DNA from 2 places in the Acidovorax carolinensis genome. Region 1 is predicted to be linked to the other one. Evidence: riboswitches for the same ligand, from Rfam matches in the RefSeq annotation. Region 1 holds a riboswitch; the other holds the start of a gene.
What was found. A riboswitch is a leader RNA that binds a small molecule or an ion and turns the genes downstream of it on or off. The one in region 1 is predicted to bind thiamine pyrophosphate.
Positions count from the first base shown of each region.

Region 1 (6,176 bases):
GTGCGTCGTGCGACACACGCACCCAAAGCCACGGCAGCGTGCCGGCAGGGCTGGCCAGCCCCTCTGCAAACACCTGAAAAGCCCCGACCCCGTTTACGAGCCACCATGTCCACCACCCTTCCCTCCCCCAAGCCATCCCAGGGCACCCTGGGCAAGCGCCTGCTGACCACATTCGCCGTGGTGCTGACGCTGACCCTGCTCGGCTCACTCATCGGCATCTGGTCGCTGCGCCAGATCCAGCAATCCACCGAAACCATGGTGAGCCAGGGCGTGGCCACCGAGCGCCTGGTCGCCGACGCCTACCGTTACCAGGCCATCAACTCCGAACGCTACAAGGCCATCGCCCTGAGCTCGGAACCCGAGGTGGGCGACATCCTGGGCGCGGACATTGCCGCCACCCAGCAGCTCTATGACGCGCGCATTGCCGAGCTGGGCAAGCGCCTGCAGGTGGCCGAAGACCGCACACTGCTCGACAGCATCGATGCCGCCGGGAAAGACTTCCTGAAAGCCCGCACCGAGCTGGTGGCGGCCCGCGACTCGGGCGTGACCGAACGCATTCGCAAGGTGTACGCCGAGCGGTTCCTGCCCTCTTCTGGTGCATTGCTGTCCGCACTGGGCACGCTGACCCAGTCGCAGCGCAACGCCATCGATGCCGGTGCACGCGAGGTAGAACGCCTGGGCGCAGTGGCCCGCACCGCGTTGCTGGCCTTCAGCGCCATGGCGCTGCTGGTGGGCACCGTGCTGGCGCTCTGGCTGGTGCGCAGCATCACGCGCCCGATTGCACTGGCCGGCGCCACGGCCGACCGCGTGGCGGCATTGGACCTGCGCCACGACATTGCAGGCCACGAAAAAGACGAAGCGGGTCGCATGCTCAACTCGCTGGCGGTGATGCAGCAGGCGCTGCGCACGCTGGTCGAGCAGGTGCGTGGATCGGCGCAGAACGTGAGCGCCGCCGCATCCGAAATCGCCGGCGGCAACACCGACCTCTCAAGCCGCACCGAGGAAACCTCCGCCAGCCTGCAGCAAACCGCGGCCGCGCTGGAGCACATCACCAGCCGGGTGATGCAGTCCGCGCAGGCTGCACACGATGCGCAGCAAATGGTGGCCACTGCCACCACGGTGGCGCACGAGGGTGGCAACGTGGTGGCCCAGGTGGAGCGCACCATGGAAGGCATCCACGCATCAGCCGGCAAGATCGTGGCCATCATCGGCGTGATCGACTCCATCGCCTTCCAGACCAACATCCTGGCGCTCAATGCCGCCGTCGAAGCGGCCCATGCGGGCGAACAGGGCCGCGGCTTTGCGGTGGTGGCGGCCGAGGTGCGCAGCCTGGCCACGCGCTCAGCCGCCGCAGCGCGGGAAATCAAGGCGCTGATCAACGAATCGGTCGATCAGGTGAAAGAGGGCACCAGCCTGGCTGGCGTTGCCGGCAGCACCATGCAGCGCATCGTCGGCTCGATCCAGGACGCCGAACGCATGATGGGCGAGATCACCTCCGCCACGCAGGACCAGAACCGCGATATTGGCCAGATCAACACCGCAGTGGCGCGGCTGGACCAGATGACCCAGGCCAACTCGGCGCTGGTGGAGCAGTCCATGGCCGCCTCGGCCGGCCTGCGCAGCCAGGCCCATGAACTGTCCACCCTGATCAGCCGGTTTGTGCTGCCCGGCCAGGGCGCGGAATCGGCGTCGCCCCAGATTGGCCCGGCACACCAACAACAGGCACTGCTGACAGCCCGTTAGGAGTTAGGGCCAGCCGCAGCCGACGGCATTCAATAAAAAGAGCCTCGAGCGCTTATGCGGAAAGCGCAAGACGCTCTTTTTTAATAGCGACGCTCAGACGGGCTTGATCGGCACGTACAGGCTGCCACCGCCGCGCTGGAACTCTTCGGCCTTGGTCTCCATGCCCGCCGCCAGCGCCTCGGCCTCGGCCACCCCCTTTTGCTTTGCGAAGTCACGCACTTCCTGCGTGATCTTCATGGAGCAGAACTTGGGCCCGCACATCGAGCAGAAATGCGCCACCTTCGAGGCATCCTTGGGCAGGGTCTCGTCGTGGTATTCCTTGGCCGTATCGGGATCGAGGCCCAGGTTGAACTGGTCCTGCCAGCGAAAATCAAAGCGCGCTTGGCTGAGCGCATCGTCGCGCGACCGGGCACCCGGATGGCCCTTGGCCACGTCGGCGGCGTGCGCGGCGATCTTGTAGGCAATGATGCCCTGCTTGACGTCATCGCGGTCGGGCAGGCCCAGGTGTTCCTTGGGCGTCACGTAGCACAGCATGGCCGTGCCCATCCAGCCGATCATGGCGGCGCCGATGGCGCTGGCGATGTGGTCGTAGCCGGGGGCGATGTCGATGGTCAGCGGGCCCAGGGTATAGAACGGGGCTTCGTGGCAGGTCTTGAGCTGCTCGGTCATGTTGGCCTGGATCATGTGCATGGGCACATGGCCGGGGCCTTCGATCATGGTCTGCACGTCGTGCTTCCACGCCACCTGGGTCAGCTCGCCCAGTGTGTGCAGCTCGGCAAACTGGGCCTCGTCATTGGCGTCCGAGGCACAGCCAGGCCGCAGGCCATCGCCCAGGCTGAACGACACGTCGTACGCCTTCATGATGTCGCAGATGTCCTCGAAGTGCTCGTACAGGAAGCTCTCGCGGTGGTGCGCCATGCACCACTTGGCCATGATGGAGCCGCCACGCGAAACGATGCCGGTGCGGCGCTGGGCCGTGAGGTGGATGTAGGCCAGGCGCACGCCCGCGTGGATGGTGAAGTAGTCCACGCCCTGCTCAGCCTGCTCGATCAGCGTGTCGCGGAAGATTTCCCAGGTGAGGTCTTCGGCCACGCCGCCCACCTTTTCCAGCGCCTGGTAGATAGGCACGGTGCCAATCGGCACGGGCGAGTTTCGCACGATCCAGTCGCGGGTGGTGTGGATGTTCTTGCCCGTACTCAGGTCCATCACGTTGTCGGCGCCCCAGCGGATGGCCCAAACGAGCTTTTCCACTTCTTCTTCGATGCTGGACGTGACGGCCGAGTTGCCGATGTTGGCATTGATCTTGACCAGGAAGTTGCGGCCAATCGCCATCGGCTCCACCTCGGGGTGGTTGATGTTGGCGGGGATGATGGCGCGGCCCCGGGCCACCTCGTCGCGCACAAACTCCGGCGTGATGATGCGCGGGATGCTCGCGCCCATCGGGTTGCCCATCAGGCGCTGCTCACGGCCTGCGTCGGCCATGTACTGCTCCATCCACTCGCGCTTGCCGTTTTCGCGGATGGCCACGTATTCCATCTCGGGAGTGATGATGCCTTTCCTGGCGTAGTGCATCTGCGTCACGTTACCGGTGTGGTTGGCACCGCTCTTGGCGCGCAGGGGCTTGCGCTGCAGGGCGGCAGCCTCGGCACGCAGCTGGGCCAGGCGCGTGGCATCTTCGCTCTTTTGTCCATCGTCCAGCGCCACGGGCGCACGGCCCTCGTAGTGTTCCACGTCGCCGCGGCCTGTGATCCAGCCACCGCGCACGCTGGCCAGGCCCTGGCGCACATCGATCACGGCCTTGGGGTCGGTGTAGGGGCCGGAGGTGTCGTACACGCTGACCAGCTCGCCGTTGGTGAGCGCAATGTCGCGCACGGGCACGCGCAGGTCGGCGTGCAGGTGGCCGGGAAGGTAGGCCTTGCGCGATGCGGGGAAGGGCTCGCGCGTGCGTGCGAGCAGGTCGGCGAACTTCTCGGTGCTGGCCAGCTTGGCGTGGGGATCGGGGGCGTTCATGGGGCAGGTCTCCTGGTTCCGGTGGCGATAGGTGCTGCTCCGGAATGGACCTGTGCGCCCCTCGGGCGCAGCACGTGGCTGCAACTGAGGCATGGCGTGCCCACAGGGACTGCGGGCACGGGGACAAGGAGGTCGGCTCTTCTTCCGCCGGTATGAACCGGATCAAGTTCGTCGGGTTCGCAAGGCCTGCCGAATTTCTTCAGCCACCTCGCATCTCAGCGCTTACGCACACCCCGGAGCAGCCGCGAGTATAGGACAGCGATGCCTATACGGCCATCAACAGGCTCAGAGGCTGAGAGTTTTTCGGCCGTGACCGAAAGGTGCGTCAAAACGCATCGGATCTAGGCGCAAAACGCAGCCATAGCTCGGCCTATGGCGAGTATTTGCAACGACGAGCCGGTGTGTTTTGGCGTGCAAAGCGGGCATGGATGAAAGACTCTCAGCCTCTCAGGCCAGGCGTCCGATGAATAGCACGGCAAAGAAGAAAACTGCCGCGATGATGGTCCATTTCAGCACCACCAGGCCAAAGCGCTTGTAGCGCGCTTGGCCCGTTCCGGCATAGAACGCAAAGGAGACTGCCGCGGTCAGCAGCAGTGCCATGGCCAGCCAGCGAAACAGCAGCATGGACCCGCCGTCCTACCAGGCGCGCACAGGTTGCAGAAAACCGCTGGGTGCCTGGCGATCGTCCTCGAACGTCACTTCTTCCCATGCATCGGGCTGCGCCAGCAGTTCACGCAGCAGCAGGTTGTTCATGGCATGGCCCGAACGGAAGGCGCTGTAGGCAGCCAGCAGGGGCTTGCCGATCAGGTACAGGTCGCCCATGGCGTCCAGGATCTTGTGCTTGACGAACTCGTCGTCATAGCGCAACCCGTCGCTGTTGAGCACCTTGTAGTCGTCCATCACGATGGCATTGTCGAGCCCGCCGCCCAGCGCCAAACCGTGGGAGCGCATCATTTCCACGTCGCGCGTGAAGCCGAAGGTGCGCGCACGCGCGATGTCGCGGCTGTAGTTGCCGGCCCCCAGGTCGAACTCGACCCGCTGGCCTGTGGAATCGACCGCCGGGTGGTCGAAATCAATCTCGAAACTGAGCTTGTAGCCATGGTAGGGCGTCAGACGCGCCCATTTGGCATTGGCGCCCTCGCCCTCGCGCACCTCGACCGGCCGGGTCACGCGGATGAAGCGCCTGGGCGCGTTCTGCAACTCGACGCCCGCGCTCTGCAGCAGAAAGACAAACGAAGCCGACGAGCCATCCAGGATGGGAACCTCTTCGGCGGTGATGTCCACATACAGGTTGTCCAGCCCCAAGCCGGCGCAGGCCGACATGAGGTGCTCGACGGTGTGCACCTTGGCATTGCCTGTACCGATGGTCGATGCCAGGCGGGTATCGGTCACAGCGGCCGCAGAAATGGGGATGTCCACGGGCTGGGGCAAATCCACCCGGCGAAACACGATGCCCGTGTCGGGCTGTGCCGGCCGCAGGGTCAGCTCGACACGCTGGCCGCTATGCAGCCCCACGCCTACGGCGCGGGTCAGTGTCTTGATGGTGCGTTGCTTGAGCATCTGAGGATTTTAGTGGGCCAGCCCCGCAGGAAGCACGAGGGCCTTCCTATGACCCTGATAGAAAACGGAACGCCTGAAATCAGCGCGCGCCCCAACCAGAGACGCCGCGCAAGGGCCGCCCGCAGCGCTGGCGTCGTCCCCCTTCCCGCATCGCGCAGCGAGACGAGAGAAGGGGGAAGGCGCGAAGCGCCACAGGGGGTTGTCCTCTATCAATCGGCCTGTTTGCGCAGGAAAGCCGGAATCTCCAGATCGTCCATGCCGCCGGAAGACAGTGCATCCACGCGGGCTGCTGCCTGCGTGCGGTTGGTGCGCCAGACGCTGGGCACCGACATGCCGCCGTAGTCGGCCTGCGAGCCACCCACCATGCCGCCGGCCACACCCACGGCACCGCCCAGGCCAGCGGTGGTGGCCATGGGCATCTGGTAGGCCATGTTGTCCGTGCCGGTGCGCAGACCGCCCTGCACGACCGAAATGGGCTGGCGGCGTGCGTTGGGGCGCGACAGGCCCGTGGCCACCACGGTCACGCGGATCTCGTCGCCCAGGCTGTCGTCGTAGGCAGCGCCGTAGATGACATGCGCATCGGGCGAGGCATAGGCATTGATGGTGCTCATGGCCAGGCGCGATTCGGAGAGCTTGAGGCTGCCCTTGGCGGCGGTGACCAGCACCAGCACACCCTTGGCGCCCGACAGGTCAATGCCCTCAAGCAGCGGGCAGGCCACGGCCTGCTCGGCGGCGATGCGGGCGCGGTCGGGCCGCTGGCCGTGGCCGTGCCCATCATGGCCTTGCCGGGCTCGCCCATCACGGTGCGCACGTCTTCGAAGTCGACGTTCACATGGCCGTATTCGTTGATGATTTCGGCAATG
Region 1 covers NZ_CP021361.1:631,144-637,319, reverse strand. The annotation lists gene CBP34_RS03020 (methyl-accepting chemotaxis protein) at 106-1,743, shown strand; gene thiC (phosphomethylpyrimidine synthase ThiC) at 1,837-3,753, opposite strand; TPP riboswitch at 3,876-3,999, opposite strand; gene CBP34_RS19605 (hypothetical protein) at 4,201-4,377, opposite strand; gene lpxC (UDP-3-O-acyl-N-acetylglucosamine deacetylase) at 4,390-5,313, opposite strand; partial or broken gene ftsZ (cell division protein FtsZ) at 5,523-6,176, opposite strand, start outside.

Region 2 (6,176 bases), 1.2 Mb from region 1:
AGCCCAGCACCTGCAGGCGCTGTGAGAACTTGTCGTCTCGTGGCTCCAGGGTCTTTCTCAGTCGCGCGCCACACTGGCGGGACACCCCTGTTTCGTCCGTAAGCGGGAATTACAGCATATCCCTCTGCGCGCCGAATTGACCTGGCGCATAGGCCATAATTTTTGCCATGACAATTCCAACGACCCCCGTTTTGGCGCAGCCGCGCTACGTGCGCGTGCTGTCCATCGCCGGCTCTGACAGCGGCGGCGGCGCGGGCATCCAGGCCGACCTCAAGACCTTCAGCGCCCTGGGCTGCTACGGCATGACGGCCATCACGGCCATCACCGCGCAGAACACGCTGGGCGTGACGGGCATTCATGGAGTTCCGCCCGACATGCTGCGCGCACAGATCGACGCCGTGGCGCAGGACATTGGGGTGGACGCGGTCAAGATCGGCATGTTGGCGACGCCCGAAGTGGTGCGCGTGGTGGCGCAGGCCATCCGCGCTCACCGCCTTCCCCACGTGGTGCTTGACCCGGTGATGGTGGCCACCAGCGGCGACCGGCTGATCGCCAGTGAAACCGTGGAGGTGCTGGTGAACGAGCTGTTTCCGCTGGCCACCGTGGTCACGCCCAATCTTGACGAAGCCGCGCTGCTGCTGGGCCGTGAGATCGAAGGCATCGGTGCGCTCGACGACGCCGCGCAAGACCTGCTGGCCCTCGGAGCACCCGCTGTGCTGCTCAAGGGCGGGCACCTGAAAGGCGAGCTTGTGGTGGACCTGCTGGCCACGCGGGGTGGCCTGCGCAAGCGCCTCGAAAGCGCCCGCATCGCCACGCACAACGGTCACGGCACGGGTTGCACGCTGTCGTCGGCCATTGCGGCATTTTTGGCACAGGGCCACGAACTGCCGCAGGCGGTGGAAAAGGCCCGCGCCTACATCCTGGGCGCCATTGCCGCCGGTGCCGACGTACACACCGGCCAGGGCCACGGGCCGCTGAACCACGGGTATGCGCCGGTGGTGCAGCTGGTTTTGCGCGGCTGAAGGCTGGTTTTGGGTGTTTTATGCCTCTAGCGCTTTTGGAATAAGCGCTAGCAGCTATCAAAAATGTAGTGAACTTGCGCAGACCCAGGCGAGCTGCCAGGGCTTCTCATGCCTGCCGTGGACGCGTCACCCAGGCCAGCAGAAAGCTCAGCACCAACGTCGGCAAGGCGGAACCCAACCCGGGCACCAGTTTGGGCGCCAGGTGATACATCGCAATGCCCTGCAACCACAGCACCACGGGGGTCGAATGGATGGGGCGGGCCCTTGCCAGCAACGCCGGTGCATTGGCGCCAAAAGCCAGGCGCCCCAGAATGACGCCGAACAAGGGCACGAACACCGAGCTCAGCAGCAGTAAAAACGGCTCCAGGCTGTGCATGGGCAACACCAGCGCCAGGGCAGTGCACAACGCCGTCACGGCCAGGCCCCAGCGGCGCACGCTCCAGCGCGGCAGCAGGCTGTGGGCTGACACGGCGCCCGAATAGGTGTCGCCATAGGCGTTGTCCACTTCGTCAATCAATATCAGCGACAGCGCAATCAGCCCGCCCTGGGCCAGCAGCAAGGCCTGCACCAGGTCCTTGCTGGGCAAGGTCAGCGCCACCAGCACACCGAGGCCATAGCACCACATGTTGGCCAGCGCATAGCCCAGCCAGGTGCCGCGCAGGGCGGCGCCGCCGCTTTTGCCATGGCGGGCGTAGTCGGCCACCAGCGGCAGCCACGAGATCGGCATGGCAATTACCAGATCGAGCGCGGGCAGCACGCCCATGCCGCCGTCACCCTTGCGGTTCCACAGCGCTTCAAAACCGTGGGCCTGCGCCAGCGACACAAACTGCCAGCTCAGCCACAGCAGCGACAGCACCACCAGCGGCAGCGCCACGCGCGCGATCACCTTGCGCACCAGTTGCACCATCGAGCCGCTGATCAGCAGCATCACCACGCCGCCCCACAGCAGCGTGGCCAGCACCGGCCAATGTTCGCCCGCCATGGTGCCCGACTGCTGACCGATGGCCACCGTGGCATCGCGCATCACCACCAGCTCGAACGTGCCCCAGCCCACCAGTTGCACGATGTTCAGGATGATGGGCAGCCCCGCAAAGGTGCGGCCATACACCGCGTGCATCAGGCCCGCGCTGGCCAGTCCGCTGTCGCAGCCCAGCCTGGCCACCCAGCCCAGCAAGCCAGCTCCCAGAATGGAGCCAGCCACGATGGCCCACAGGGCCTCCCTGGTTCCGAGGGCGGGCATGAGATAGGCGCCCACCTGCATCACCAGCAGGCCCACGCCCAGGCTGAACCACAGCGAGGCGTGGTCGTGCCAGCCAAAGACGCGCCGCTCGCTGGAAACGGGTGTCAGCGCCTCGTTGGCGGATGGGGTGCGGGTGCTCATGCGGATTCCTTGGCAGTGCCGTGCGTTGCAGCGCAAGGAAGACCCCGGCCACGCGCGGTCAAGGGCGTGAAATGAGGGGCGGGCTTCCCTGCGCGAGGATGATCTCAATCAGGTTCAAAGGGACTGTCTCAGCCCGTGCAGCATTGGCGCTGCCGGGCACCCCCAGCGGTGCAGCGCCTTGCGGCGGTGCGGGGCGCATTCTATCGGGGCGGGGAAATATGCTGTGGAGGGTGGCCAGCTATCGGCCAGGAGTCATTTACCCCGCTGCACTCCGTGACGGCGCTGTGCGTGCGTCCGGCACAATCCACTTGACCGCTGAATCTCAAGCTGCCCACGCGCCCACGCGCGATCTGCGGCAGTGGCGCAGTGTGCAGACTTACAGGTGGAAATCGCCGGCAGCTTCCGGCTGGTAAAGCACTTTCGCAATCCGGATATGGCAGGTTCGGTTCGGAATACGCCAGCTGAATGCATCGCCCGCCTTGTAGCCCAGGATCGCGGTGCCGATGCCGGAGCAAACCGACAGTTTCCCGGCTCGGTCGTCTGCATCCTCCGGGTACACCAGCGCCACTTCCATTTCCTGGTTGTCCACCTGCAGCAAGGCCTTGGAGTTCATCGTGACGACATCCTGCGCCACTTGCCGTGGATCGACGACGATGGCCCGCTCGATCTCATGCTCCAGTTCAAAAATATCCGAACCCCGTTCGAGCTCGACCAGACTCCTGAGCCGGGCCTGGTCGATCTCCGTGATGTAGATGTCGGAGGTGTGCGCCGCCGGGCTTTCGCGCAAGAGCCGGAAGTAGCGCTCCGAGTTCATGACGAGAGAATTCATCGCAGGCGTTTCGCCTTGCAGCAAGAAGCCGCTGTGCAGGAAGGCCTTCAGCGATCGCGCATTGTCGGGGTGAATTTTTGCGATGAGCTTCTCGGCACGCATGTCGAAGAACGCGAGCTTCATGCCTTCGCGGATGGCGCTGGCGCCGAGCTTGCGGCCCCAGTTGTCGCGGTTGCCAATGACCAGAACCATTTCGCAGTCCGGGCCTGCCTTGACGAGGCGCACGAAGCCAACCGGCACGTCCTGCTGGTCGTAGGCCATGAAGAACCGGCCACCCTGGTTGAACAAATGGGTCAGGATCGGTAGCTGGACCCGGCCGATGACCTGCTCGATGAACCGGGAGACGTGGCGCGAATCGCTCAGGTAGCGGGTGACGTCCTCGTCTTCCAGCCAGTCCATCAGAGTCAGCGCGTTGGCCCGGGTGATCTCGGGGCACAGAGAAATGAAAGGCTTGTTCATCTTCACCACCTTTGGTTTCAAGAATGAAAGCCTTCCATGGCCGCGGCCATGACGGTTCTTTCGCTAACCATTCATTTTACAGCGGTGCGCGAGCGGGGTAGTTCGACGCCATGCAAAGCACGTACTTTGCGTGCCGCAGATGGGCCTGTTGCGCCGAAAACCGTCATGCGTTGCACAGACCGAATTCACCGGCAGGCGACGGCGTGGGCCTTTGGTGTGAATTGCTGCAACGGGTCGAAACCCGCCATCGACCATGAAACCCGCACCCCGCACCCCCGCAACGGGCAAAACCCCGTTGTCAGTTCCCCGGTTTCCACACCCCCAACAACCCCTGCAATCTCTCGCTGCTCGTCGTGTACTCCAGCGGCAGCTTGTGCCCCGCCAGCCATTCGGCGGCGGCGAAGGCGGCGAGGGTGGCTTCGTGAAAACCGCTCAGGATGAGCTTGCGCTTGCCGGGATAGGTGATGGCGTCGCCCACGGCGTGGATGCCGGGCGTGCTGGTGGCGAAGGTGGCGGGGTCCACCACGAGCTGTTTGCGCTCTAGTTGCAGGCCCCATTCGGTAATGGGGCCCAGGCGCGGCACCAGGCCCAGGCGCACCAGCAGCAGGTCCAGCGGCAGGCGCAGCGGCTGGCCCTCGGGCGTGGTCAGCTCCAGCGCTGTGAGGCGCCCCTGTTCTTCGACGATGCCGCTGGCCACGCCGATGGCGACCTCGATGCGGCCCGCGGCGCGCAGGGTTTGCAGTTGCTCCAGCAGGGCGGGCGGTGCGTCGAATACGTCGCGGCGGTGTTGCAGCGTGGTGCGGGCGGGGCGTTGTGCCTCGGGGGCGGTGGCGCAGGCAATGGCTTGCTGCACGGCGGGTTCGTCGCCCCCGTGCACCACCACGCGCTGGCCGGCGAGGCTGGTGCCTTCGTCCACGCGGTAGCGCAGCTGGCCACCCTCGTAAGCCTCCAGGCCGGGCAGCTTGAGGGCGCGCGGCATGAAGGCGCCCACGCCAGCGGCGATGAACACGGTGCGCGCCAGCAGCTGGGTGCCTTGCGCGGTGCCGACGAGGAAGCCGCCGCCCGGCTGGGCCTGCACGGTGTTCACCTGCTGGTCGAGGTGGAACGTGGGGGCAAAGGGCTCGATCTGCGCGTACAAGCGTTGCACCAGCTCGTTACCGGTGCAGACCTGAATGGCGGGAATGTCGTAGATGGGTTTGTCGCCGTACAGCTCGGCGCACTGGCCGCCGGGGTGGTGCAGCGCGTCGATGACGTGGGCGCGCAGGCCGTGCAGGCCCAGCTGGAAAACCTGAAAAAGCCCGACAGGCCCCGCGCCGATGACGACGGCGTCAGCAGCAGTGGGGGCCAGATGGGAGGTGGCGGTGTTCAAGCGGTGGGGCGCAGGTATGGGCGCCGCGGGCGCAATCAGCGGATCAGGTCGTTGACCTTGCCGGGCTTGCCATTCCACTCGTCGGCGTCGGGCAGGGCGGGCTTGCGCTTGGTGATGCTCTTCCAGCCGTCGGCAAAAGCCAGGTCGGCGTTGAGCTTGATGAAGGCGAGCTGGTCGGCCGGCAGGTCTTCTTCGGCAAAGATGGCGTTGGCCGGGCACTCGGGGATGCACACGGCGCAATCGATGCACTCATCGGGATCGATGACGAGCATGTTCGGGCCTTCGCGGAAGCAGTCCACGGGGCACACGTCCACACAATCGGTGTACTTGCACTTGATGCAGTTTTCGGAAACGACGTGGGTCATGGCAGAAGTTGTGTGGGTCGGTGAAAACCCTTTATTTTAGAAGCTTTCACCGACGAGATTAGAGGGGCCTTGCGGCCAGTGTGGGTTCAGTGGATTGATGCAGGTCAGTTGATCAGCACCGCTCCGGCCGTCTTGTGGCTGGCGGTGTCCACCAGGATCAGCGAGCCGAGGACACGCGCCTTGCTGAATGCGGCTGCGGGAATGGCCTCTTGCAGCACGAGCTGAACATGGCCGATGGCGTTGGGGTCGAGCTGCGTGGCCGATTCCTCGGCCAGCGTGTTGATGTTGAGCTTGTGCACCACGGCTTTCACCTTGGCCTTGACCCAGCGGTGGCCATGCAGTGCCCAGTACACGCGGCCTGCGACCAGGGGCTCGTCGTCCATCCAGGCCACGGTGGTGCGCAGCTCGCGGCTGGCGGGCCATGCGGGCACGGCCGCTGGGGTGTCGCCAAAGTCGTCCTCGGCAGGGGTTGCTGCGGCGGTGGGCGCGGCCAGAATCCAGTCGCCGCGCGATACGTCCACCTCGCGGTCGAGGATGATGCCTGCGCTGGTGCCTGCGGGCACGTCCTTGGGGCGGCGGGCGTGGTCCAGCACCTGGGCCACCGTGGCGAGCTGGCCGCTGGGGAAGATCTGCACCGCCGTGCCGGGCGCAAAACTGCCGGCGGCCACGCGGCCCCAGAAAATACGACGACCCTGAGAGGTGTCGGACGAGGATGAGAACTTTTCGACCCACTGCACAGGGAAGGCCGGTG
Region 2 covers NZ_CP021361.1:1,828,818-1,834,993, forward strand. The annotation lists gene thiD (bifunctional hydroxymethylpyrimidine kinase/phosphomethylpyrimidine kinase) at 168-1,022, shown strand; gene CBP34_RS08585 (purine-cytosine permease family protein) at 1,129-2,403, opposite strand; TPP riboswitch at 2,472-2,577, opposite strand; gene CBP34_RS08590 (bifunctional GNAT family N-acetyltransferase/nucleoside diphosphate kinase regulator) at 2,780-3,691, opposite strand; gene CBP34_RS08595 (NAD(P)/FAD-dependent oxidoreductase) at 3,990-5,060, opposite strand; gene fdxA (ferredoxin FdxA) at 5,096-5,425, opposite strand; gene CBP34_RS08605 (sulfate adenylyltransferase subunit 1) at 5,530-6,176, opposite strand, start outside.
Region 2: it holds a riboswitch for thiamine pyrophosphate, as region 1 does, so the genes downstream of both, CBP34_RS08585 (purine-cytosine permease family protein) here and thiC (phosphomethylpyrimidine synthase ThiC) in region 1, are expected to answer to the same signal.